DNA from 3 places in the Hydrogenophaga sp. SNF1 genome. Region 2 is predicted to be linked to each of the others. Evidence: predicted binding sites of a transcription regulator. Region 2 holds the regulator's gene; each other region holds the start of a gene.
What was found. Region 2 encodes FNR, which switches genes on or off when oxygen is low (the NO sensors DNR and NnrR bind a similar motif). Its sites were predicted from a motif close to TTGATNNNNATCAA; they were not measured.
Positions count from the first base shown of each region.

Region 1: the regulator FNR is predicted to act here: its motif matches at 2,609-2,622, upstream of SOM08_RS19560 (TraR/DksA family transcriptional regulator).
Region 3: the regulator FNR is predicted to act here: its motif matches at 3,553-3,566, upstream of SOM08_RS07595 (PAS domain-containing methyl-accepting chemotaxis protein).

Region 1 covers NZ_CP139793.1:4,082,467-4,090,295, forward strand. The annotation lists gene SOM08_RS19545 (FIST signal transduction protein) at 1-832, opposite strand, end outside; gene SOM08_RS19550 (PhaM family polyhydroxyalkanoate granule multifunctional regulatory protein) at 864-1,691, opposite strand; gene SOM08_RS19555 (enoyl-CoA hydratase/isomerase family protein) at 1,721-2,563, opposite strand; gene SOM08_RS19560 (TraR/DksA family transcriptional regulator) at 2,673-3,032, shown strand; gene SOM08_RS19565 (fumarylacetoacetate hydrolase family protein) at 3,062-4,075, opposite strand; gene SOM08_RS19570 (IclR family transcriptional regulator) at 4,159-5,043, shown strand; gene SOM08_RS19575 (DUF3108 domain-containing protein) at 5,061-5,828, shown strand; gene SOM08_RS19580 (DUF3567 domain-containing protein) at 5,991-6,275, shown strand; gene SOM08_RS19585 (AbrB family transcriptional regulator) at 6,309-7,436, opposite strand; gene SOM08_RS19590 (ChaN family lipoprotein) at 7,458-7,829, shown strand, end outside.
Region 2 covers NZ_CP139793.1:2,699,193-2,707,021, reverse strand. The annotation lists gene SOM08_RS12925 (sulfite exporter TauE/SafE family protein) at 1-64, opposite strand, end outside; gene hemN (oxygen-independent coproporphyrinogen III oxidase) at 73-1,470, opposite strand; gene fnr (fumarate/nitrate reduction transcriptional regulator Fnr) at 1,586-2,305, shown strand; gene SOM08_RS12910 (hypothetical protein) at 2,283-2,531, opposite strand; gene SOM08_RS12905 (nitrogen fixation protein FixH) at 2,533-2,823, opposite strand; gene ccoG (cytochrome c oxidase accessory protein CcoG) at 2,843-4,267, opposite strand; gene ccoP (cytochrome-c oxidase, cbb3-type subunit III) at 4,308-5,219, opposite strand; gene SOM08_RS12890 (cbb3-type cytochrome oxidase subunit 3) at 5,245-5,382, opposite strand; gene ccoO (cytochrome-c oxidase, cbb3-type subunit II) at 5,395-6,021, opposite strand; gene ccoN (cytochrome-c oxidase, cbb3-type subunit I) at 6,032-7,480, opposite strand; gene ccoS (cbb3-type cytochrome oxidase assembly protein CcoS) at 7,559-7,696, opposite strand; gene SOM08_RS12870 (heavy metal translocating P-type ATPase) at 7,703-7,829, opposite strand, start outside.
Region 3 covers NZ_CP139793.1:1,569,027-1,576,855, forward strand. The annotation lists gene SOM08_RS07580 (sensor histidine kinase) at 1-791, opposite strand, end outside; gene SOM08_RS07585 (2TM domain-containing protein) at 816-1,109, opposite strand; gene SOM08_RS07590 (DUF2306 domain-containing protein) at 1,146-1,559, opposite strand; gene SOM08_RS07595 (PAS domain-containing methyl-accepting chemotaxis protein) at 1,850-3,433, opposite strand; gene SOM08_RS07600 (DUF411 domain-containing protein) at 3,614-4,090, opposite strand; gene SOM08_RS07605 (hypothetical protein) at 4,184-4,462, opposite strand; gene SOM08_RS07610 (glycerophosphodiester phosphodiesterase) at 4,468-5,490, opposite strand; gene SOM08_RS07615 (amino acid ABC transporter ATP-binding protein) at 5,569-6,321, opposite strand; gene SOM08_RS07620 (amino acid ABC transporter permease) at 6,331-7,434, opposite strand; gene SOM08_RS07625 (amino acid ABC transporter permease) at 7,440-7,829, opposite strand, start outside.

The sequences.
Region 1 (7,829 bases), 1.4 Mb from region 2:
TCGGCGCGAGCGGGGCGCCGTCTGGGCCAGGACGGGTCACGCCCACCAGGGTGTGGCGCAGCCGCCGCATGGCGTGCTCGGGGTGATCGAGCGAGATCTCCAGTTCGCGCAGCAGCACGTCCAGGGCGGGCTCGCCGTCCAGGCGGACCACCAGGTGACCGTCGGATTCGGTGACCACATGGGTCGCCGCGATCGGCTGCGCGCCCTGCGTGACGCGCGAGACGATGCCCACACCGCGCCCGAAGGCCACGCCGCTGAGCCCACCGTGGAACACACCGCTGGCCGCGCCGTGGCCGCTGAGGGTGCCCGCGCTGCCCAGCGCGAACTGCAGGGTGGGACCGCGGCTGCCCGCCAGGCCGCCAAACAGGTAGCCGCTGCCGGTGCGCTCGGCCATTTCGGCGATCAGCTCCCCCACCTCGGGCGTGCCGGCGTCCGCGTGCACCAGCGCCGTGTGGGCGACGAAGCCCTCGCCGCCGTCCGCGCGTCCGCTGGCCGACAGCGGGGCCACGCCACTGAACACACGGTACTGGTCGGGGCTGAGGTCGCACAGCATCACCGACAGGGCCGGCTCGTCGAAGTACTCCACGTTGCTGGCCGAGACACCCACGCCCACGGTGCCGGCCCAGTCGGTCACCTCGGGCAGCTCGGCGCTCATCCACTCCAGCAGGGCCTCGGCCTCGCCAGCGTAGTGGTCGGTGATGTAGAGCAGGCCCAGCGAGGGCTGGCTGGCGTGGTCGGGCAGGGCCATCTGCGCGCGCAGCTGCGCCACCACCATGGCAGCGGCCATGCGCCATTGCGGGTGGGTGGCGTGCGCCTGGGGGAAACGTTTCATGCGGAGTTCGAGCCTCGTTGGGCCCGCGGGTTCAAGCGCGTTTGCCGCGCGCCTTGCGGGGCGCCGCCTTCTTGGCGGGTGCCGCCCGGGCGCCCGACGAGACGGCACGCGCCGCCGCGCGGCCCACGCCCGCCGCCGCCCCCATGCCGCGGCCCACGGTGCCGGCGGCGCTGCGCGCGGCCTGGCCCGCCAGGCCGGTGGCGGTTTTCACGGCGGCGTCCGTGAGGTCGGTGGCGACCTGGCGCGTGGTGTCCAGCGCGCCTTGCTTGGCCGCGTCCTTCAGGGCGTTGGTCGCGATCTGCTGGAACTGCTGGGACAGCGCGCCCCACCACTGCAGTGGGTCGACCACGCCGCCCGCCGGAGCGGCCGACGCGGCCTTGTCGGCCTTGGCCGCCACCTTCTTCGCCGCCGGCTTGCGCCGCGTGGGCGCGGGCGCGGGTTTGGCCGCTTCGGTGGTGCCGTAGGTGCGCGGCGGCACCTCCAGGCCCGGGAAGGGGTTGGCCTTGGCGGCAACCTCGGCCGTCTTGAGCTTGAGCGCATTGGCCACGTCGCCCATGCTGAAGTTCATGGACTTCAGCGTGGACAGGGTCATCTTCTGCACCTCCAGCGCCTGGATGGTGGCGCCCAGGGCCTTGGCGTTCTGGTCCAGCCAGTAGTGCACGGCCTTGAGCTCCTCGATGCGCTTCTCGAGTTCCTCGACGTTGAAGGTGGGCGCCACCCAGTGGCTGAGGTTGGGCAGTTGCGGGATGTTCTGCCCGATGCCCTGAGCGATGCCGCCGGCGGCCTGCGTGGCCAGGTTCTGCAGGAAATCGAAACCCGGCACGAACTTGCCGAAGCCGCTGGCGGACGCATCGCTCATGGCGAACTCCTCGATGAAAGGACCGGGGATCAGCCGTCGACGCCGTAGCGCGGCGCGCGGCGCTCGCGCAAGGATGCCACACCTTCGCGCACGTCGGGCCCGGCAAAACCCATGAATTCCAGCGCGAGCGAGGTGTCGAAACTCGGGCCCGCCTGGCGCAGCCAGTTGTTGAGCGAGTACTTGGTCCAGCGGATCGCGCTGGCGCTGCCGCCGGCCAGGCGATCGGCCACCTCGTAGGCCTTGTCGAGCAGCTGGTCGTCGTCAACCACCAGCGAGACCAGGCCGATGCGCTCGGCCTCTTCGCCGCTCACCGCGTCGCACAGCATGAGGTAGTACTTGGCCTTGGCCATGCCGCACAACAGCGGCCAGACGATGGCCGCGTGGTCGCCCGCGGCCACGCCCAGGCGCGTGTGGCCGTCGACGATCTTGGCGCTGCGCGCGGCGATGGAGATGTCGGCCAGCAGGCCGGCCACCAGGCCCGCGCCCACGGCCGGGCCGTGCATGGCGCTGACGATGGGTTTGTCGCAGTTGATGACGTTGTAGACCAGGTCGCGCGCTTCCTTCCAGACGCGCGAGCGCACCTCGAAATCGGTCGCCATGTCCTGCACGAGGGCCAGGTCGCCGCCGCCGGAAAAGCCCATGCCGCTGCCGCGCAGCACGGCCGCGCGCACGCTGTCGTCGCGGCCCACGTCGCGCCAGATTTCGCTGAGCTCCCAGTGGCCTTCATGGCCGGCGGTGGGCAGCTTGCCGTTGCCGCCGGGGCCGTCGGCGCGCATACGGATGTCGAGCACGCTGGGCGTGCCATTCACCAGCGGGCCGCGGCGGCTGATCTCCAGGGTCTGGTAGCGGCTGTAGTCGATGGTCGGGCTCATGGTGGTCTCCTGATGGTCGTCTGGTCCTGAACCGATCGATTGTGCTTGACCTGCATCAAGCGCCACGGTGCCGCCCGGGCCCAAGATGGCGGGCACGCAGGAGGCCCCCATGACCACGTTCATTTCCGACACCTTCGAGATCCAGTTGCGAGCCGCGCGCCAGGCGCTGCTGGAGCGCCTGTACGCCCAGCGCGGCGGTGTCCGCAGCCGCGCCGAGGTGGCGGCCGACAAGCGCGCCCGGGCGGCGGACGACAACGACGCCGTCGCGGACCCGGCCTTCGACCTCGGCTCGGTGCTGGGCGAGCGCGAAGCGGGCGAACTGGCCGCCATCGACGCCGCGCTCGCGCGCATCGCCGACGGCAGCTACGGCCTGTGTTTGGACTGCGGTGTGCAAATACCCGCCGCGCGCCTGCACGCGCAGCCAACGGCCGACCGCTGCCTGGACTGCCAAACGCGCGCCGAGCGCTGATCGGGCGCGGTCCGCGCCCTGGGCCGGATTCAGGCCTTGGCCAGCGGCGCGATCTTCTGGTCGATCGCGCCGAAGATGGACTGGCCGTCCTTGCCCTTCATCTCGATGCGGATGGTGTCGCCGTACTTCATGAAGGCGGTGGAGGGCTTGCCGTCGAGGATGGTCTCGATCGCGCGCTTCTCGGCGATGCAGCTGTAGCCCTTGGGCCAGTCCTTGCGGCCATCGACTTCCACGCCCTTGTTGCTCACCGTGCCGCTGCCGACGATGGAGCCGGCGCGCACGTTGCGCGTCTTGCCGATGTGGGCGATGAGCTGGCCGAAGTGGAACGTCATCTCGGGGCCGGCCTCGCACATGCCGACCTTGCGGCCGTTCCAGGTGCTCTGCAACGTGAGGTGCAGGCGCCCGCCCTGCCAGGCGTCGCCCAGCTCGTCGGGCGTCACGGCCACGGGGCTGAAGGCGGTGGCGGGCTTGCTCTGGAAGAAACCAAAGCCCTTGGCCAGTTCGGCGGGGATCAGGTTGCGCAGCGACACGTCGTTGGCCAGCATCACCAGGCGGATGCCCTCGAGCGCCTGCTCGGGCGTCGCGCACATGGGCACGTCGCCGGTGATGACGGTGATCTCGGCCTCGAAGTCGATGCCGTAGTCCTCGCTGGGCACCACCACGTCGTCCATCGGGCCGATGAAGTCGTCGCTGCCGCCCTGGTACATCAGCGGGTCTTCGTAGAAGCTGGCCGGCACCTCGGAGTTGCGCGCGGCGCGCACCAGCTCCACGTGGTTCAGGTAAGCCGAGCCGTCGGCCCACTGGTAGGCGCGCGGCAGCGGCGCCATGCACATGGCCGGATCGAAGGGGAAGGCGTGGCGCGCCTTGCCCTGGTTCAGGGTCACGTACAGGTCCTGCAACTGCGGGCTGATGAAGTTCCAGTCGTCCAGGGCCTGCTGCAGGGTGTTCGCGATGCCGGTCGCATAATGGGCCGTGCTCAGGTCACGCGAGACCACCACCAGTTGTCCGTCGCGCGAGCCGTCCTTGTAGGTGGCGAGTTTCATGCGTATCTCCTGCTGCCTCTTGAGTGGATGGGTGCCCCGGGGGCTTTGGGGCGATAATTACGGATAGTGAAATCGATTAACCTATGCGTAAGAGCGAGATTCTAGACCAAAGCCCCGCCAACGAGAGCGACGACAGCGAACCCCAGCGCGCGGGCATCCAATCGGTCGAGGTCGGCTTTGAACTGTTGAACGCCCTGTCGAGGGCCAGCGGCGCACTGATGCTGCGCGACCTGGCCGCCGCCGCGGGCATGAGCGCGGCCAAGGCCCACCGCTACCTGGTGAGCTTCCAGCGCCTGGGCCTGGTCACGCAGGACAGCGCCAGCACCCGCTACGACCTGGGCCCGGCCGCGCTGCGCCTGGGCCTGGCCAGCCTGTCGCGCATCGACGCCGTGCGCCTGGCGCGCGAGCGCATCGACGCCCTGCTGCCGCTCACGGGCCACACCCTGGCCATCGCCGTCTGGGGCAACCAGGGGCCCACCATGGTGCATTGGACCGAGGCGCCCCAGGCCGTGCCCGTGGCGCTGCGCCTGGGCGACGTGATGCCCCTGCTGTCGTCCGCCACCGGCCGCTGCTTTGCCGCCTTCATGGGCGACGAGGGCCACGACGCCCAGCGCGTCGGCCCCATGATCCGCGAGGAACTCGCGCGCCTGAAGAAGCTGCCGCGCAACGGCCCCTTGCCGCTGGACCTGCCCACCTCCATGACCGAGGTGCAGGAAATGCTCGACGAGGTGCGCCGCCGTGGCGTGGCGCGCGTGGTGCACAGCCTGCAGGCCAGCGTGGCCGGCTTTGGCGCCCCGGTGTTCGACGTGCAGGGCCGCATGGTGCTGGCCATGGTAGTGCTGGGTTCGGTGGCCACCCTGGACACCGACTGGGACGGCGGCCCGGCGACCGCGCTGCGCGACGCCGCCCGTCGGCTGAGCGCCGATCTCGGGCACCGCGAAGCGGCGCCCCGGTCCGACCAGCCATGAATCCACACAAGCAACCCGTGGCCCCGAGACCCCGCCCGTGGCTGTCGCTGGGCGCCGGCGTGCTGGCAGCTTTCGCCGCGGCGCTCGGGCCCCAGGGGAGTGGCCCCGCGTTCGCCGCCGCGCCACCGGCGCCCGCCGCCAGCGCCACCGCCCCGCGAAGCGACCCTCCCCCAGCGAGCGAACTGAGTTACGAAGTGTTCGGCCAGGCCAAGGGCTTCGACTACCGCGCCACCGGCAGCCTCTCCTGGCGCCGCGAGGGCCCGAACTACGAGGCCCGCCTGGAACTCGCCATGCCCCTGCTCGGCAAGCGCGTGCAGACCAGCCAGGGCAGCGTGGGCCCCGACGGCCTGCGGCCCACGCGGTTCGCCGACAAGCGCAGCAGCGAGCGCGCCGTGCAGTTCGAGCCCGAGGCCAAGCGCATCCGGTTCAGCAACAACGCGCCCGAGGCCGAGTGGCTGCCTGGCGCGCAGGACCGCCTGAGCCTGTTCCTGCAGCTCGCCGGCCTGCTGCGGGCCCAGCCGCGCCAGACCGGCGACGTCTTGAGCTTCCAGGTGGCCGGCCTGGGCGATGCCGAGATCTGGCAGTTCGAGGTGGGCGCGCTGGAAACCCTGCGCCTGCCGGCCGGCAACATCGAGGCCCGGCTGCTGAAACGCACCCCGCGCAAGCCCCACGACAGCACAGTCGAGGTCTGGCTGGCACCTTCCCTGGGCCACCTGCCGGTGCGCCTGCGCATCGCCCAGCCCAATGGCGATGTGGCCGATCAACGGCTCGCCCGTTTGCCCTAGCCGCTGGGCACCCCGGAACCGGTTTCGGCTCAAACGCCACAAGCCGATTGAAAAAAGCCGGCGGGTCCCCAACTGGGGCATACCCCTGCTCCAGTGGGAGTGCGATTTGCCGATATAACGGCATCAGCGCCGAAAGCGATTGGCGGAAAGGAAATCAAGTCCATGCACATGCTGTACGACTCGGAAGCGTTCGCGGTGGTCCACATCCTGGCCAACGCGCCTGCCGAAGGTGAGGCGCCCGCCGACACCGGGCCGCAGATCCCGCGCCATGGCTTCGAAATCGTGGACAAGCGCTCGGGCAAGGAGGTCTACCTCGACGGCTCCTGGGCCGAGATGTTCCAGGCCCAGATCGTGGAATGGCAGCGCAACAGCCCCTCGCAGGAAGAGGTGGAGAACACGCTGGAGGGCTACGCCTCGCTGGCCCAGAACCCGGTCGTGATGCACTGAGCGCGCCACCGCGCCCCGCCACCCCCAGCCTGGCTATGCCAGGCTTTTTTGTGCCCGCGCATAGCGCCAGCGGTACACCGGCTCGGCCAGGACCAAGACCGCCACCAGGCGGCAGACCTGGAAGGCCGTGACCACGGGCACGCCCAGCTGCAGCACCTTGGCGGTGATGGCCATTTCGGCAATGCCCCCTGGCGAGGTGCCCAGCAGCATGGTCACCGGGTGCAGGCCCGTGAGCCGCGCCACCACCCAGCCGAAGCCGGCGCACAGGGCCATCATGGCGAAGGTGGCCAGCGCCACCGAACCCAGCCAGCGCGGCGCCGTGTGGGCGAAGGCCGGCGTGAATCGCACCCCCAGGCTCACGCCGATGAAGAGCTGGGCCGCGTTGGTGAAGGCCAGCGGCAGGGCCGAGAGCTGCACGCCCGCCAGCGTGATCGCCATGGTCACCACCAGCGCGCCCATGAACCAGGGGTTGGCGCGGCCCAGGCGCTGCATGCCCAGGGCACCGGCCAGCGTGATCAGCCCCAGCAGGGCCAGCCCGCCCGCGTGCACCTCGCGGATGGCGGGCGGCAGCGTGTCCAGCCCATGCACGCCCGCGGCCTGCAGGGCGAAGGGAATGGTGACCGTGACCAGCAGCACGCGCAGGGTATGGGCGGCGGCCACGAGGTCGGTGCGCGCGCCCTGGCGCTCGGCCAGCAAGGTCATCTCGGACGCGCCGCCGATGGCGCCCGAAAAATAGGTGGTGGCGATCAGCTGCGCGGGCGGCAGCCGCAGGCGCGCCGCGTGCTGGCGCCGCAGCCAGGCCGCGAAGCCCAGGCCCAGCAGCAGCGCCCAGGCCACGCCCAGGACGATCGCCCACCACAGCCCGGCGACCAGGGCACCCACCTCCGGGGTGAAGTACAGGCCCAGGGCCGCACCGATCACCCACTGCCCGGCGTTGCGCAGCGGTGTCCAGCTTTCGGTGGGCGCGCCCAGCACCGACACCAGGGCACTGGCCAGCAGCGGTCCGATCATCCAGGGAATGGGCGTGCCCAGCCAGACGCACAGGCGGGCGGCGGCGTAGGCGAGCAGGAGGGTCAGGGCCGTGCGCGTCCAGGACGCCGGCCCGAAGCGCGACACAGGGAAAGGCACTCGGGAAATCTCGGGCGGCGCAGAGGGCGCCATACGGGACCGTAGTATCGGTGCATGAAGCCCTCCCTTGCCGCCACCGGCCTGGCCGCGCTGTGGCTCGCCGCCTGCGCCCAGACACCCGCCAGGGACTTGCCCACCCTGCTCGCGCGCACCTCGCCCACGCCCTTGCTGCTGGTGGGCGAGCAGCACGACGCGCCCGAGCACCAGCAGCTGCAGCGCGAACTGGTGCAGGCCCTGGCCACACGCGGCGAACTCGCGGCCGTGGTGATGGAGATGGCCGAGGCCGGCCGCGACACGCGCCAGCTGCCGCGCGACGCCAGCGAAGACGCCGTGCGCCAGGCCCTGGCCTGGGACCAGGGCGCCACCTGGCCCTGGCCGGTCTACGGGCCGGTGGTGATGGCCGCCGTGCGCGCGGGCGTGCCCGTG
Region 2 (7,829 bases):
CAATGCAGTGCGGCCCACCCACCAGGCCCATGAGCAGCGCCGTGATCAACAGGGAACCGGACATCGGCGCGCTCAGAGAATCCTTGAAAACCGCGCGCGGTCCTGGTCGGCCTGCAGGTGGCGGTCGAACACCATGGCGATCGCGCGCACCAGGTACCAGCCGGTTTCGGTCACTTGCACGCCCTGCTCGTCCAGGGTGACCAAGCCCTCGTCCACGAAGGGCTCGAGCGCGCGCAGCTCATTGGCGAAGTAACGGCGGCTGTCGATCAGGTGGCCCAGGTCGATGGCCTCGAACTGCAGTTCGCCCTGGCACATCAGGGACATGATCACCGCACGGCGCAGCACATCGTCGCGCGTGAGCGCCAGGCCGCGCACGATGGGCAGGCGGCCCTGGTCGAGCAGGTCCACGTACTCGTCCAGGGTCTTGGCGTTCTGGCTGTAGGTGGCGCCTACCCGGCCGATGGCCGACACACCGAGCGCGATGAGGTCGCAATCGGGCTGGGTGCTGTAGCCCTGGAAGTTGCGGTGCAGCCGGCCCTGGCGCTTGGCCACGGCCAGGGCGTCGTCGGGAAGGGCGAAGTGGTCCATGCCGACGTAAACGTAGCCCGCCGCGCGCAGGATGTCCAGCGACGCCGAGAGCATCGCCAGCTTGTCGGCCGCGCCCGGCAGCTCGGCCGCCACGATGCGCCGCTGCGGCTTGAAGCGCGCCGGCAGGTGCGCGTAGGCGTACAGCGCCACGCGGTCCGGCCGCAGGGCCTGCAGCTGCGCCAGCGTGCGCCGGAAGGACTCGGGCGTCTGCAGCGGCAGGCCGTAGATCAGGTCCACATTGACCGACTCGAAGCCGATCTGCCGCGCCGCGTCGACCAGCGCGAATACCTGCTCGGCCGGCTGCACGCGGTGCACGGCCTTCTGCACGGCGGGATCGAAGTCCTGGACACCGAAGCTCAGGCGGTTGAAACCCAGGCGGTGCAGCGCGCGCAGGCGCTCGGCGCTCACGGTGCGCGGGTCCACCTCGATGGAGTACTCGCCGCCCGGCGCGAGCGCGAAGTGGCGCCGCAGCATGGCCATCAGGTCTTCCAGCTCGGCATCGCTCAGGAAGGTGGGCGTGCCGCCGCCCAGGTGCAGCTGGGACACCGACTGGCCCGCGCCCAGGTGCTCGATCTGCAGGTCCAGTTCGCGCGAGAGGTGGCGCAGGTACTCGGCGCCGCGCGAATGGTGCTTTGTAATAACTTTGTTGCAAGCGCAGTAGTAACACACCGATTCGCAGAACGGGATGTGCACATACAGTGACAGGGGCAGTGCCATCGACCCGGCCCGCCGCTGTCCCAGCGCCAGGCGGTAGTCCTGCTCGGTGAAGGCCTCCACGAAGCGGTCGGCCGTGGGGTAAGAGGTATAGCGCGGCCCCGGAACGTCAAAGCGACGCAGCAGTTCATCGGGGATCACATGGCTCACGGCGGGTCCTTCTGGCATGGCCCCACTGTGCCGGCTGGCGTGTCCAGACGCCTTGATCCTGGTCAAGCGGCCCTGTGATCCCGGACCCAAAGGGGTATGCTCGCTCCCTGTCATGCACTCAGGAACGACGCACATGGACGCGCAACGCATCAAAGTGGCGTGCTCAAGCTGCAACCTTCGCGAACTCTGCCTGCCCATGGGCCTGAGCGCGGAGGAAATGGGCCAGCTCGACACACTGATTTCCTCCCGCAAGCGCGTCAAGCGCGGCGAAGCCCTGTTCTCCGTCGGCGATCGCTTCACCTCGCTCTACGCCGTGCGCTCGGGCTTCTTCAAGACCTGCGTGACCACCGCCGACGGGCGCGACCAGGTCACGGGTTTCCAGATGGCGGGCGAGATCATCGGCCTGGACGGCATCGTGAGCGACCACCACGCCTGCGACGCGGTGGCGCTGGAAGACGCCGAGGTCTGCGTCATGCCCTTCAACCAGGTCGAAGAACTGTCGCGCCAGTTCACCCCGCTGCAACACCACGTGCACCGCATCATGAGCCGCGAGATCGTGCGCGACCACAGCGTGATGCTGCTGCTGGGCAGCATGCGCGCCGAGGAGCGGCTGGCGGCCTTCCTGCTCAACCTGGTGCAGCGCCTGCAGGCGCGTGGCTTCTCGCCGTCCGAGTTCAACCTGCGCATGACGCGCGAGGAGATCGGCAGCTACCTGGGCATGAAGCTGGAGACGGTGAGCCGCACCTTCTCCAAGTTCGTCGACGACGGCATCATCGACGTCAAGCAGCGCTACGTGCACATCAAGGACACCGAGGCGCTGCGGCGCATCGTCAATCCGCAGACCTGCTCCTGAGCGCGTCCTGCGGTGGCAGGGCCAGCCACAGGCTCAGGCTGCAAGCGACCGCCGTCACCGCCCAGAACACGAAGAAGGCCACCGTGTAGACGGCGGGGCGCGACCAGTCGAGCGCGACGCCCTGCCAGTGCAATTCGCCCGGGTCCACCACCGCGAACACCAGCATCTCCAGCACGCCGGCCATCAGGAAGGACGGCCAGCCCACCCACATCCAGCGGCGGCCCATGTCAGTGGCCACCCTCGCGGACCACGGGCGAGGCCGCGTGGTTGCGCGCCTGGTGCGCGGGCTGAAGACCGATCAGGGCCTCGTCGCGCTGCGCGCCCTGCAGGCGGCGCGCCTGCTCCAGCGTGGCCTGGTAGGCGGCCTTGTCGAGCACCGGGTCGGCGCCCTCGATGGCAATGACGGCGGTGCCGATGGCCGCCACCACCACCACCAGCGGCCCGCCCACCACCAGCCACATGGGGCCCACGCGCCACCAGGGCTCGGGCGCGTCGGTGCTCATCGGATCGGGGTTCATGGGGTCTCCTGCGGAAGCGTTATCGGGGAACGAGAAAGGTGCTCTTCTCACGCACCCGCACCCGCTCGTCCTGGGCGGCGCGCACCTCGAACTGGATGGGGTGCGAGCCGCTCGCGGCCGCGCCGGGCGGCACCTGGACCCGCGCGGCGACGGCGCGCACCTCGGCGGGCGCCACCTCCACACGATCGCCGGACGCCAGGGCGATGCCCGGCAGGCCTTCCACGCGCAGCTCGTAGGTCTGCGCCACCTCGGTGGCGTTCATGATCTGCAGCCGGTAGACGTTCTCGACGCGGCCTTGTTCCACCTCGCGCGCCAGCGCGCCGCGGTCGCGGATCACGTCCACCTTGAGCGGCGTGCGCAGCCACAGGCTGCCCAGCACCGCCAGCGACACGGCCAGCAACACGCCGCTGTAGACCAGCACGCGCGGGCGCAGGGCGCGGCGCAGCATCTGCGCGCGGTTCCAGCCCTTGGCGACACCGTTCTGCGTGGCAAAGCGGATCAGGCCGCGCGGGTAGCCGACCTTGTCCATCACCTCATCGCACACGTCCACGCAGGCCGCGCAGCTGATGCACTCGTACTGCAGGCCTTTGCGGATGTCGATGCCGGTGGGGCAGACCTGCACGCACAGGGTGCAATCCACGCAACTGCCCAGGCCGAGGGCCTTGGGGTCGGCCTTGCGGCTGCGCGCGCCACGCGGCTCGCCGCGCCCCTCGTCGTAGGTGACGATCATCGTGTCGCGGTCGAACATGGCGCTCTGGAAGCGCGCGTAGGGGCACATGTACTTGCACACCTGCTCGCGCAGGAAGCCCGCGTTGCCGTAGGTGGCCAGGCCGTAGAACAGGATCCAGAAGGTTTGCCAGGGCCCGAGCGAGAGGCTGGCCACCAATCCCGCGAGCTCACGGATCGGCGTGAAGTAGCCAACGAAGGTGAAGCCCGTCCACAGCGCCAGCGCGCCCCACAGCCCGTGCTTGAGCGCGCGTTTGCCGAACTTGGCCGCGCTCATGGGCGCGGCGTCCAGGCGCAGCCGGGCGGAGCGATCGCCCTCGACCCGGCGCTCGATCCACATGAAGATTTCGGTGTACACCGTCTGCGGGCAGGTGAAGCCGCACCACAGGCGCCCGGCCACCGCCGTGAACAGGAACAGCGCCAGCGCCGAGATGACCAGCAGCCCGGTGAGGTAGATAAAGTCCTGCGGATACAGGATCAGGTCGAACAGGTAGAAGCGCCGCGCCTCCAGGTCGAACAGCACGGCCTGGCGGCCGTTCCAGGGCAGCCAGGCCAGGCCGTAGAACACCAGCTGCGTGGCCCACACGAAGAACCAGCGCCAGCGCGCGAACACGCCAGTGACCGAGCGCGGCTGAATCTTCTCCTGCGCGGCATAGAGCGAAACGACGATTTCCTCGTCGTCGCCGGGCGGCGCGGGCTGGATCGGAATGGTCTTCATGTCGTCTGGCGGGCCCGGCGCGCGGGCCGCCGCCGGGTCCTCAGGGTTTGGCGGGCCGGTTCGACAGGCCCCACACGTAGGCCGTCAGCACGCGAATCTGGTCGGCGTTGAGCAGCTGGTTCTGCGCCGGCATGCGGTTGTCGATGCCGTTGGTGATGGCGCGCACGATGGCCTCCTCGCCCCAGCCGTGCAGCCACACGCCGTCGGTGAGGTTGGGTGCGCCCAGCGCGGTGTTGCCCTTGCCGTCCATGCCGTGGCAGGCCGCGCAGGCGGCGAACTTGGTGCGGCCCTGCGAGGCGCGCACGCGGTCGTGCGGGCTGTTGGACAGGCTGAGCACGTAATGGGCGACGTTGCGCACGTCATCGGCGTTGCCCACGGCCGCGGCCATGGGCGGCATCACGCCGTGGCGGCCCTGGGTGATGGTGGTCTCGATGGCCGCGGGTTCGCCGCCGTGCAGCCAGTCGCTGTCGGTGAGGTTGGGGAAGCCCTTGGAGCCACGCGCGTCCGAGCCATGGCACTGGGCGCACTGGTTCATGAACAGGCGCTCGCCGATCGCCATGGCCTGCGCGTCGCCGGCCAGGCGCTCGGGCGGCTGGTCGTGGAACTGCGCGTACAGCGGCGCGATGGCTTCCTGGTGGCGCTGCACCTCGACGGTGTGCTGGCCGCTGGAGGTCCAGCCCAGCACGCCCGCGTAGCGGCCGTACATGGGGTACAGAAGGCCATAGGCCAGGGCGAAAACGATGGTGATGACGAACAGCCAGACCCACCAGCGCGGCAGGGGGTTGTTGAGTTCGCGCAGGTCGCCGTCCCACACGTGGCCGGTGGTGTTGTCCTGGCCCGGCTTGACCTTGGTGGTGCCGGCCACCCACAGCAACACGCCGCAGGCCAGGATGCTGACCACGGTGATGGCGCCGACGTATATAGACCAGAAGTCGCTGGTGAAATCGCTCATGATGGTTCCCGTGTGTGGGGGTGGCTCATTCGTCCTGGAACGGCAGGCGGGCGGCCTCGTCGAAGCGCTCGCGGTTGCGGCGCGACCAGGCCCAGACCACGATGCCCAGGAAGACCAGCAGGCTGATGACGGTGACGATGGAACGCAGGGTGTTGATGTCCATGGCAGCCTCTCGCTATTTCAAAGCGGTGCCCAGCACCTGCAGGTAGGCGATGAGCGCGTCCATCTCGGTCTTGCCCTTCGCCGCCTCGCTGGAGGCGGTGATCTCCTCGTCGCTGTAGGGAGCGCCCAGGGTGCGCAGCGCCTTCATGCGCGCAGGCAGGCCAGCGGCATCGACGGGTTTCTTCTCCAGCCAGCTGTAGGCCGGCATGTTGGACTCGGGCACCACGTCGCGCGGGTTGTTCAGGTGGATGCGGTGCCATTCGTCGCTGTAGCGGCCGCCCACGCGTGCCAGGTCGGGGCCGGTGCGCTTGCTGCCCCACTGGAACGGGCGGTCGTAGACGAACTCGCCGGCCACCGAGTAGTGGCCGTAGCGCAGGGTCTCGGCCTGGAAGGGGCGGATCATCTGCGAGTGGCAGTTGTAGCAGCCCTCTTTCACGTAAACGTCGCGGCCCGCGAGCTGCAAGGCGGTGTAGGGCTTGAGCCCTTCCACCGGCTGCGTGGTGGATTTCTGGAAGAACAGCGGCACGATTTCGACCAGGCCGCCGACCGAGACCACCAGGACGATCAGCACGATCATCAGGAAGTTGCTGGTCTCGATGCGCTCGTGCGTGAAGCCGGTGGGTTTGTCTTGTTGCGACATGCGATTCACCTCAGGCGTGGGCGGGTTGGGCGGCCGGAATGCTCACCGGCTCGATGCGGCCGTTGCGCGCCGTCATCACCGTGTTCCAGAGCATCACGCACATGCCGGCCAGGTACAGCACGCCCCCGGCCAGACGGATCACGTAGAACGGGAAGGTGGCCTTGACCGATTCGACGAAGGTGTAGGTCAGGCTGCCATCGGGGTTGACGGCGCGCCACATCAGGCCCTGCATCACGCCAGCGATCCACATGGCGGCGATGTAGAGCACGATGCCGATGGTGGCGATCCAGAAGTGCAGCTCGATCGCGGGCACCGAATACATCTTCTTCTGGCCGTACAGGCGCGGGATCAGGTAGTACATGGAGCCCATGGTCACCAGGCCGACCCAGCCCAGGGCGCCCGAGTGCACGTGACCGATGGTCCAGTCGGTGTAGTGCGACAGCGCGTTCACCGTCTTGATGGACATCATCGGCCCCTCGAAGGTCGACATGCCGTAGAACGAGAGCGAGACGATCAGGAAGCGCAGGATCGGGTCGTCGCGCAGTTTGTGCCAGGCGCCCGACAGCGTCATGATGCCGTTGATCATGCCGCCCCAGCTGGGCGCCAGCAGGATGAGCGAGAACACCATGCCCACGGACTGCGCCCAGTCGGGCAGCGCGGTGTAGTGCAGGTGGTGCGGCCCCGCCCACATGTAGGTGAAGATCAGCGCCCAGAAGTGCACGATGGACAGCCGGTACGAATACACCGGGCGCTCGGCCTGCTTGGGGATGAAGTAGTACATCATCCCGAGGAAGCCGGCCGTGAGGAAGAAGCCCACGGCGTTGTGGCCGTACCACCACTGCACCATGGCGTCCTGCACGCCCGCGTAGGCCGAGTAGCTCTTGGTGAGGCTCACCGGCAGGGCCGCGCTGTTGACGATGTGCAGCAGCGCCACGGCCAGGATGAACCCACCGAAGAACCAGTTGGCGACGTAGATGTGGCGCACCTTGCGCAGGCCGATGGTGCCGAAGAACACCACCGCATAGGCCACCCACACCAGCGCGATCAGGATGTCGATCGGCCACTCGAGCTCGGCGTACTCCTTGCCCTGCGTCATGCCCAGGGGCAGCGTGATGGCCGCCAGCACGATGACCACCTGCCAGCCCCAGAAGGTGAAAGCGGCCAGGCCGTCGGAGAACAGCCGGACCTGGCTGGTGCGCTGCACCACGTAGTAGCTGGCGGCGAACAGGCCGCAGCCGCCGAAGGCGAAGATGACCGCGTTGGTGTGCAGCGGTCGCAAGCGGCCGTAGCTGAGCCATTCGATGCCCAGGTTGAGGGCCGGCCAGGTGAGCTGCGCGGCGATGATCACGCCGACGAGCATGCCCACCACGCCCCAGAAAACGGTGGCCAGGGCGAACTGCCTGACCACCTTGTCGTTGTAGACCGTGGGGTCGGCGGATGCCTTGTGGTTGACGGCCATGCAGATACTCCTCTCGATGTTGCACCGGGAGTGTCCCGGTCCGGCGGCCGGACCGGCTTGACCTAGGTCAAGCCGGTGTCATTCCTCGTGGAGGATGCGTTCGCCTTCGCGCTCGACGCCGTCGAACTGGCCCGACTGCAGCGCCCACCAGAACACACCGATGACGCCAAAGACGATGAGGACCGACAGCGGGATCAGCAGGTACAGGACATCCATGGCGGCTCAGCCTTTCGGTTCAGGGTCGGGGCGGCTCAGGCGCCACGCGTTGCCGATGACCAGCAGCGAGCTGGCGGCCATGCCCAGGCCGGCCAGCCAGGGCGGCATCCAGCCGATCAGCGCCAGCGGCACG
Region 3 (7,829 bases), 1.1 Mb from region 2:
CCGTGGCGGATGGCGTTTTCCACCAGCGGCTGCAGCAGCAGCGCCGGCACGGGCAGCGGCGCCAGGGCCTCGGGCAGCTCCAGGCGCACGCGCAGGCGTGGGCCCATGCGCATGCTCATGAGGCTGAGGTAGTCGTCCAGCCGGGCGAATTCGTCGCTCAGGGTGTGCTGGCCGCCGCGCGCGTCGCTGCGCGAGGCCGCGAGCGTGGCGCGCAGGAAGTGGTTGAGCCGGTCCAGCATGTCGATGGCGCGCGGTGGGTCGGTGGCGATGAGGGCGCGCAGGTTGGCCAGGGTGTTGAACAGCATGTGCGGCTCCAGCTGCGACTCCAGCAGGCGCAGCCGCGCCTCGCTGGCCTGGCGCTGGGCCTCTTCTTGCGCCAGGCGGGCCATGGCCAGCATCTCGCGGCTGCTGAAGTAGTAGGCGCCGAAGGCGCCGAGGGCCAGCGACATGAGCAGGAAGCCGACGGTGGCGCCCGGCAGGTTGCTCGCGCTGGCCAGCAAGGGCCGGCCGAGCAAGAGGTTGCCCAGCGTCAGGCCCAGCCCGTAGCCCGCGAACACGGCCACCACGACCAGCACCGCCATCGGCCGCACGCCGGGCCAGCCCTGGGGCGAGAGCAGGTAGCGCCCGCCGTCGATGCCGGCCCAGATGCACAGCCCGATGAGCTGCGAGTACAGCAGGGTGGGGGCGAAGTGGTCGCCCTTGATGGCGCTGATGGCCAGTGCCAGCACGGTGTTGAACACCGCGGCGATCAATACGCGGCGCGCCACGGTGCGGGGGTTGAAAGCGGCCATGGGCGCAGTATGCCGGGCCGCCGTTCAGGGGCGCTGGCCGCGGTCGCGCTGCAGGCGTTCGCGTTCCCGGTCCATCCAGTGCTCGTACAGGCCGCCGCCGCCCAGGCGCACCCACACGGCCAGGCCGTGGATCAGCAGGCCCAGGCCCCAGCCCAGGACGGGGTAGACGGCCCAATCGCGCCCGCTGCGCAGCGAGAGGTAGACCAGGCCGGCGTTGACGGCGAGAAACACCAGGGCGTGCAGGGTCCAGCCCATGCGGGCGGCGACGCGTCGGCGCGCGGTGCGTTCGAGGTCCTTGTCGATCGAGAGGGTGTTCATGGCGGTTGCTCCGGTGGGTGGGGGGAGGGGTGAAGGTCAAAGCAGTCCGAGCCACTGGCCCCAGACCAATTGGCCCAGGTAGCGGCTGGGCAGCAGCGTGAGGGCGCCGGTGACGATGCAGGCGCTGAGGTACAGCGCGATCATGGTCAGCCGGTGCGAGCGGATGCGCCCCTGCCGCAGGTGCCAGAAGGCCAGGGCCAGCGTGCCCAGGGTGATGGGCACCAGCAGATGGATGGGCGTGTAGCCGGCGACGTTGGGCAGGCGGAAATCGCGGATGAACACGGCGGTGACGGCGACCATGAGCATCAGCGTGACCCAGGCGTAGCCGGCCGCGCGGTGCAGCACCGCGCGCGGGTGGCCGGTGCGGCGCGCCCACAGCGCCACCGGCCCGATGGCCAGGGCCGCGAGCGCGGCGCTGAGGTGGATGGCGATGACGGGGGTGAGCTGCATGGCGGTCTCCGGTGGGCGGGGAGACCGCACTGTCGGCCGCCGGCCCCGCGTGCGCCACGGGGCTGAGACGAAACGGCGCGGGCGCGCCGTGAAACGCCGCCGCGGCGGCGCGAAATGCCTGCGCCAGGCGGCCCGCGCGGGTCGGTCAGCGCGAGAGGCTGGCGCGCGAGGCCGGGTCGAGAAGGCCGGGTCGAGAGGGACGGGTCGAGAGGGACGGGTCGAGAGGGACGGGTCGAGAGGGACGTGTAGGAAGGCCGGGGTATGAGGGAGAGTCGCCGGCCGCCCGGCCCTCAGTCCGCGGCGCTGCCGCGCGGCTGCAGGCGGAACACCTGCACCGCCTGGTGCATGACCTCCGCCTGCGACTGCAGCGAACTCGCGGCCGCGGCGAGCTGCTCCACCATGGCAGCGTTCTGCTGCGTCACCGAGTCGAGCTGGCCCACGGCCTGGTTGATCTGCGCGATGCCGCTGGACTGCTCGCGCGTAGCGTGCGTGATGTCGCCGATGAGCGCGTTGACCTGCTCCACCGCGCCCACCACCTGGGTCATGGTCTGGCCGGTGCCGTGCACCAGTTCGCTGCCGCGGCGCACCTGGTCGGCCGAATCCTCGATCAGGGCCTTGATTTCCTTGGCCGCGTCCAGCGTGCGCTGCGCGAGGTGGCGCACCTCGCCGGCCACCACGGCGAAGCCGCGGCCCTGTTCGCCGGCGCGCGCGGCCTCCACCGCCGCGTTGAGCGCGAGGATGTTGGTCTGGAACGAGATGCCGTCGATGACCTGGATGATCTCGCCGATGCGCGCCGAGCCGCGGCTGATCTCGGCCATGGTGGTGACCACCTGCGACATGGCGCTGTTGCCTTCGCGCGCCACCGCGGCCGCGCGCTGCGCGAGCTGGGCCGCTTCCTGCGCGGTGCTGGCGCTCTGGGCCACGGTGCTGTTCATCTGCTCCATGGACGCCGCCGTCTGCTGCAGGTTGCCGGCCTGCGCCTCGGTGCGCGAGGACAGGTCGTGGTTGCCGCTGGAGATCTGGTGGCTGGCGACCTGCACGCCCTCGATTTCATGGCGCACGTCGGCCACCACCGCTTGCAGGTTGACGTTGAGCTGGTTCAGTGCCACGGCGAGGTCGCCGAATTCGGCCGGGCCGCGAAGGGCCAGGCGCGAGGTGAGGTCGCCCGCGGCCATGGTGTTGGCGAAGCGAACGGCCTGCGCCAGCGGCTGCACGGTCTGGCGCCGCAGCGCCCAGGCGGCGAGCAGGGCGAGCGCCAGCAGGGGCAGGGCCATGACGAGGTGGGCCACCAGGCCCAGGCGGGCGCCGATCTCGCCGACCAGCACACCGGCCACGGCCAGTGCCACGCAGACGCCGCCGATGGCGCGGCCCAGGCTGGGCCGCAGCGCGCGCCGCAGCAGGCCGGACAGGCCTTTCTGCACCACCTGGCCGCGCCGCAGGCTCAACCGGTCCTGGCCCTGGTCGCGCTCGGCGCGCAGGCGGGCGTACAGGGCCTCGGCCGCCTGCACCTGCTCGCGTGTGGGCTTGGTGCGCACGGACATGTAGCCCACGGTGCGGCCGTTCTGCACCACGGGGGTGGCGTTGGCCATCACCCAGTAGTGGTCGCCGTTCTTGCGGCGGTTTTTCACCGGCGCCGACCAGGGCTGTCCCGAGCGCAGCGTCTCCCACATGTCGCGAAAGGCCTCGGGGGGCATGTCGGGGTGCCGCACGATGTTGTGCGGCTGGCCCATCAGCTCCTCGCGGCTGAAACCGCTGACCGCGACGAATGCCGGGTTGCAGTAGGTGATGTGGCTCTGCAGATCGGTGGTGGAGACCAGGGTGACGCCATCGGGGATGACGTATTCCTGTTGGGAGACGGGCAGGTTGGCGCGCATGAGATGGTGGTTGGGGGAGGGGCGGCGCTGTGGTCGGCCGCCTCACCCATGCGCTATCGGCATTACCTCGCCGATATGTAGTACGGCCTCGGGGCCCGGTGCATTTTCCGGCGCCGGGTTTGACCCAGATCAAATGCCCTCGGCGTCGGGCGCCCAGGGGGCGGGCGCCCCTTCGGGGGCTCAGCTGCGCTTGAAATAGGACTGGTAGATCCGCGCCGTGCCGTCGCGCTGCACCAGCAGCACGTCGTAGGGGTCCTGGCGGCCGCCGTAGTCGGGGCCGTCCATGCCGGGGCTGCCCACCGGCATGCCGGGCACGGCCAGGCCCAGGGCCTGGGGCTTGTCGGCCAGCAGGCGGCGGATTTCGCGCGCGTTCACATGGCCTTCGACGACATAGCCGCCGATCAAGGCGGTGTGGCAGGAGCCGTAGCGTTCGGGCAGGCCCAGGCGGCGGCGCACGGCGGTGTTGCCGCTGTCGTAGACCTGGACGGTGAAGCCGTCGGCCTGCAGGTAGCTCACCCAGTCCTTGCAGCAGCCGCAGTTGGGGTCCTTCCAGACCTGCAGCGGGGGCAGGGGGGATTTGGCCTGGGCCAGGGCCCCGAGGGGCAGGGCCAGGGCGGCGCTGGCCAACAGCAGTTGTCGACGGTTCGTGGCGGGCATGGTGTTCGTTCTTTCGGGTGTCCGGGGGGCGCCAGGCGTGTGCGAGCGCGCGGGAATGAGCCGCGGGGCGGGCGGGAAGTTCCCCGGCGCGGTTCAGGCGTTCGCCAGCTGCGCCTGGGCCTTGTCGATCCAGTACTGCAGGCTGTCGTGCAGCTCGCGCGAGCTGAACGAGCAGCTTTCGCCATCGAACAGCGCGCTGGATTCGAGGCGGTCCAGCAGATTGCCCAGCACCTCGGCGAAACGCGGGGGCAGGGCAGCGAACAGGTCGTGCTGCGCGCGCAGGCGCTCGCTGGCCTGGGCGGGCGAGAGCGAGCCCTCGCGCAGGCCGGCGAGGGCATCGGCCACGGGTTGGAGCAGGGAAGGGGGGCGCATGGCGCTCAATTCTGCCGCGCCACCATGGGCGCCACCGGCGGCGGCAGGGTCATGCCGCGCTGCTCCATCACGGCCCGCAGCCGGTCGGGGTGGTCGGTGATGAGGCCGTCGACGCCCCAGTCGATCAGGCGCTCCATGTCGGGCCACTCGTTCACGGTCCAGGGGATCACGCGCAGGCCTTCCTCGCGCGCGCGCTCGATCAGCGTGCGGTTGAGGTCGTTGAAATGGGGCGACCACAAGCGCGCCCCGGCGGCGGCGAGCAGCGCCGGCGCGTCCTTGAAGTCGGCCTCGCGCAGGCCGGCGCTCCAGGTGCCGCTGTGCAGGGTGTTGAAGCGGGGCCGCTGCGCGCTCAGGAAGGCCAGTGGCAGCTCGGGCGCCAGGCGCTGGGCGATCTTCAGCAGGCCCCAGTCGAAGCTCTGCAGGCTGGTGCGCGAGGCCATGCCTTCGGTCCGGACCACCTCGAGCACGGCGCGCACGAAGGCCTCGGGCTCGGGCGACTCGTGCGCGCGCTCGGGGTTGCGCTTGAGCTCGATGTTGAAGCGCACGTGGTCGGCGCGCAGGCGCTTGACCTGCTCGAACACAGCGGCCAGCGTGGGGATGCGTTCGCCGTCCACTGCTTGCTGCTGCGCGAAGTCACGCGCGTAGCGGCTCGCGGGGTTGATGCGGCCCACGTCGAGCTCGCCGATCTGCGCCAGCGTGAGCTGGTGGAAGGGTTGGCCGCGCGACTGCAGCCAGCGCCCGGACGGGTCGCGGGTGATGTCGGGGTTGGCCGCGGTGTCGTGCGAGACGATGGGCACGCCCTCGGCGCTCAACACCACGTCCAGCTCCAGCGTGCTCACGCCGATGGCGAGCGCGCGCTGGAAGCCGCTGAGCGTGTTCTCGGGGGCGAGGGCGCGCGCACCGCGGTGGCCCTGCAGGTCGAAGGCCAGGGCGGCGCCCGCGCACCACATCGACAGGCCCAGGGCGGTGGTGCAGCTCCAGCGCAGCCAGGTCAGGCGCCGGGCGGCGGGTGGGGCGGGCAGCTGCATGGCGGTCTCCTTGCCGGGCCCGCTCGGTGCAGGCCTCTGATCGCGCGCATTCTCCCAGCGCGCGATGACCGCCTCAAGTCAATGCCCGAGGATCTTGGACAGGAAGTCCTTGCTGCGCTCGTTCTGCGGGTTGTTGAAGAACGCCTCGGGGGTGTTCTGTTCGACGATCTGGCCCTGGTCCATGAAGATCACGCGGTCGGCCACCGCCTTGGCAAAGCCCATCTCGTGGGTCACGCACAGCATGGTGATGCCCATGTTGGCGAGTTCGATCATCACGTCCAGCACCTCCTTGATCATCTCCGGGTCGAGCGCGGAGGTGGGCTCATCGAACAGCATGATCTTGGGCGTGAGGCACAGCGCGCGCGCGATGGCCACGCGCTGCTGCTGGCCGCCCGACAGCTGCAGCGGGTACTTGCCGGCCTGCTCGGCGATGCGCACGCGCTTCAACTGCTGCATGGCGCGTTCCTCGGCCTCTTTCTTGGGCAGCTTGCCCACCCACATGGGCGAGAGGGTGAGGTTCTCCAGCACCGTGAGGTGGGGGAACAAGTTGAACTGCTGAAAGACCATGCCCACGTTCTTGCGCACCTGGTCGATGGCCTTGATGTCGTCCCGCAGCTCGACGCCGTCGACCTCGATGACGCCCTGCTGGTGTTCCTCCAGACGGTTGATGCAGCGGATCAGCGTGGACTTGCCCGAGCCCGACGGGCCGCAGATCACGATGCGCTCGCCTTTGGCGACGGACAGGTCGATGTCGCGCAGCACGTGGAAGTCGTTGCCGTACCACTTGTTGACCTTGTCGAACCGGATGATGGCGGGGGATTGTTCTGGCATGTTGTGCTTTCAGCGCGCCTTGCTGGCGGCAAGCTGCTTTTCGACCCACAGGCTGTAGCGCGACATGGCGAAGCAGCCGGAGAAATAGATGAGCGTGATGAAGAAATAGGCCTCGAGCTTGAACGGGCGCCACTGCACGTCGGAGTTCAGGGCCAGCGCGAGCGCGCCGGTGAGCTCGTAGAGCGAGACGATGGTCACCAGCGAGGTGTCCTTGAACAGCGAGATGAAGGTGTTCATGATGCTGGGGACCACCATGGACAGGGCCTGCGGCAGCACGATGAGCCGCTGCGCCTGCCAGTAGCCCAGGCCCAGCGAGTCGGCCGCCTCGAACTGGCCCTTGGGCACGGCCTGCAGGCCCCCGCGCACGGTTTCGGCCATGTAGGCCGCGATGAACAGGGTCAGGCCCGCGACCACGCGCACCAGCACGTCGACAGTGACACCCTGGGGCACGAACAGCGGGAACATGAACGAGGCCATGAACAGCACCGAGATCAGCGGCACGCCGCGCACCAGTTCGACATAGAGCACGCTGATGGTGCGGATGGCGGGCAGCCTGGCGCGCCGGCCCAGGGCCACCAGCACCGCGAGCGGGAACGCCAGGAACAGCGACAGCACGGCCAGCATGAGCGTGAGCGGCAGGCCACCCCAGAGCTCGGTGCGCACCTTGGACAGGCCCGGCACGCCGCCGCCCATGAGCACGAAGAAGCCGGCCAGGGAGGCGACCCAGACCAGCGCCAGCCAGCGCGTCCAGAAGACGCGCATGCAACTGACCACGACCGTGGCCACCATCAGCAGCGTGGCCACCAGGGGGCGCCACTGCTCGTCGTAGGGGTAGCGACCGAACAGGATGACGCGGTACTTCTCGGCGATGACGCCCCAGCAGGCGCCGACGCCGCGCGCGGCCTGGCAGGCGTTGGGATCGGGCTGGAACACGGCGCCGGCGATCACCCATTGCCAGAGCCTGGGCAGCGCCCACACCAGCACCACGCCGATGATCAGCGTGAACAGGCTGGATTTCCAGTCGGCGAAGAGGTTGCGGCGCGCCCACACCAGGGGGCCGGACTGGCGCACCGGCGAGGGCCGGGGCGCGATGGGTTGGAACTGCGTGCCCATGGCGATCAACGCTCCTTGATCGCCATGCGGCGGTTGTACCAGTTCATCAGCAGCGAGGTGGTGAGCGAGGTGCTGAGGTAGACCAGCATGATGATGGCGATGCACTCCACCGCGCGGCCGCTCTGGTTGATGGTGGTGTTGGCGATGGAGACCACATCGGGGTAGCCCACCACCACCGCGAGCGAGGAGTTCTTGGTGAGGTTGAGGTACTGGTTGGTCAGTGGCGGAATGATCACGCGCATGGCCTGGGGCAGCACCACGAGCTTCATCTTCTGCCGCGGGCTCAGGCCCAGCGCGGAGGCGGCCTCGTCCTGGCCGCGGCTCACCGACTGGATGCCGCCGCGCACCACCTCGGCCACGAAGGCCGCGGTGTAGGTGGTCAGGCCGATGAGCAG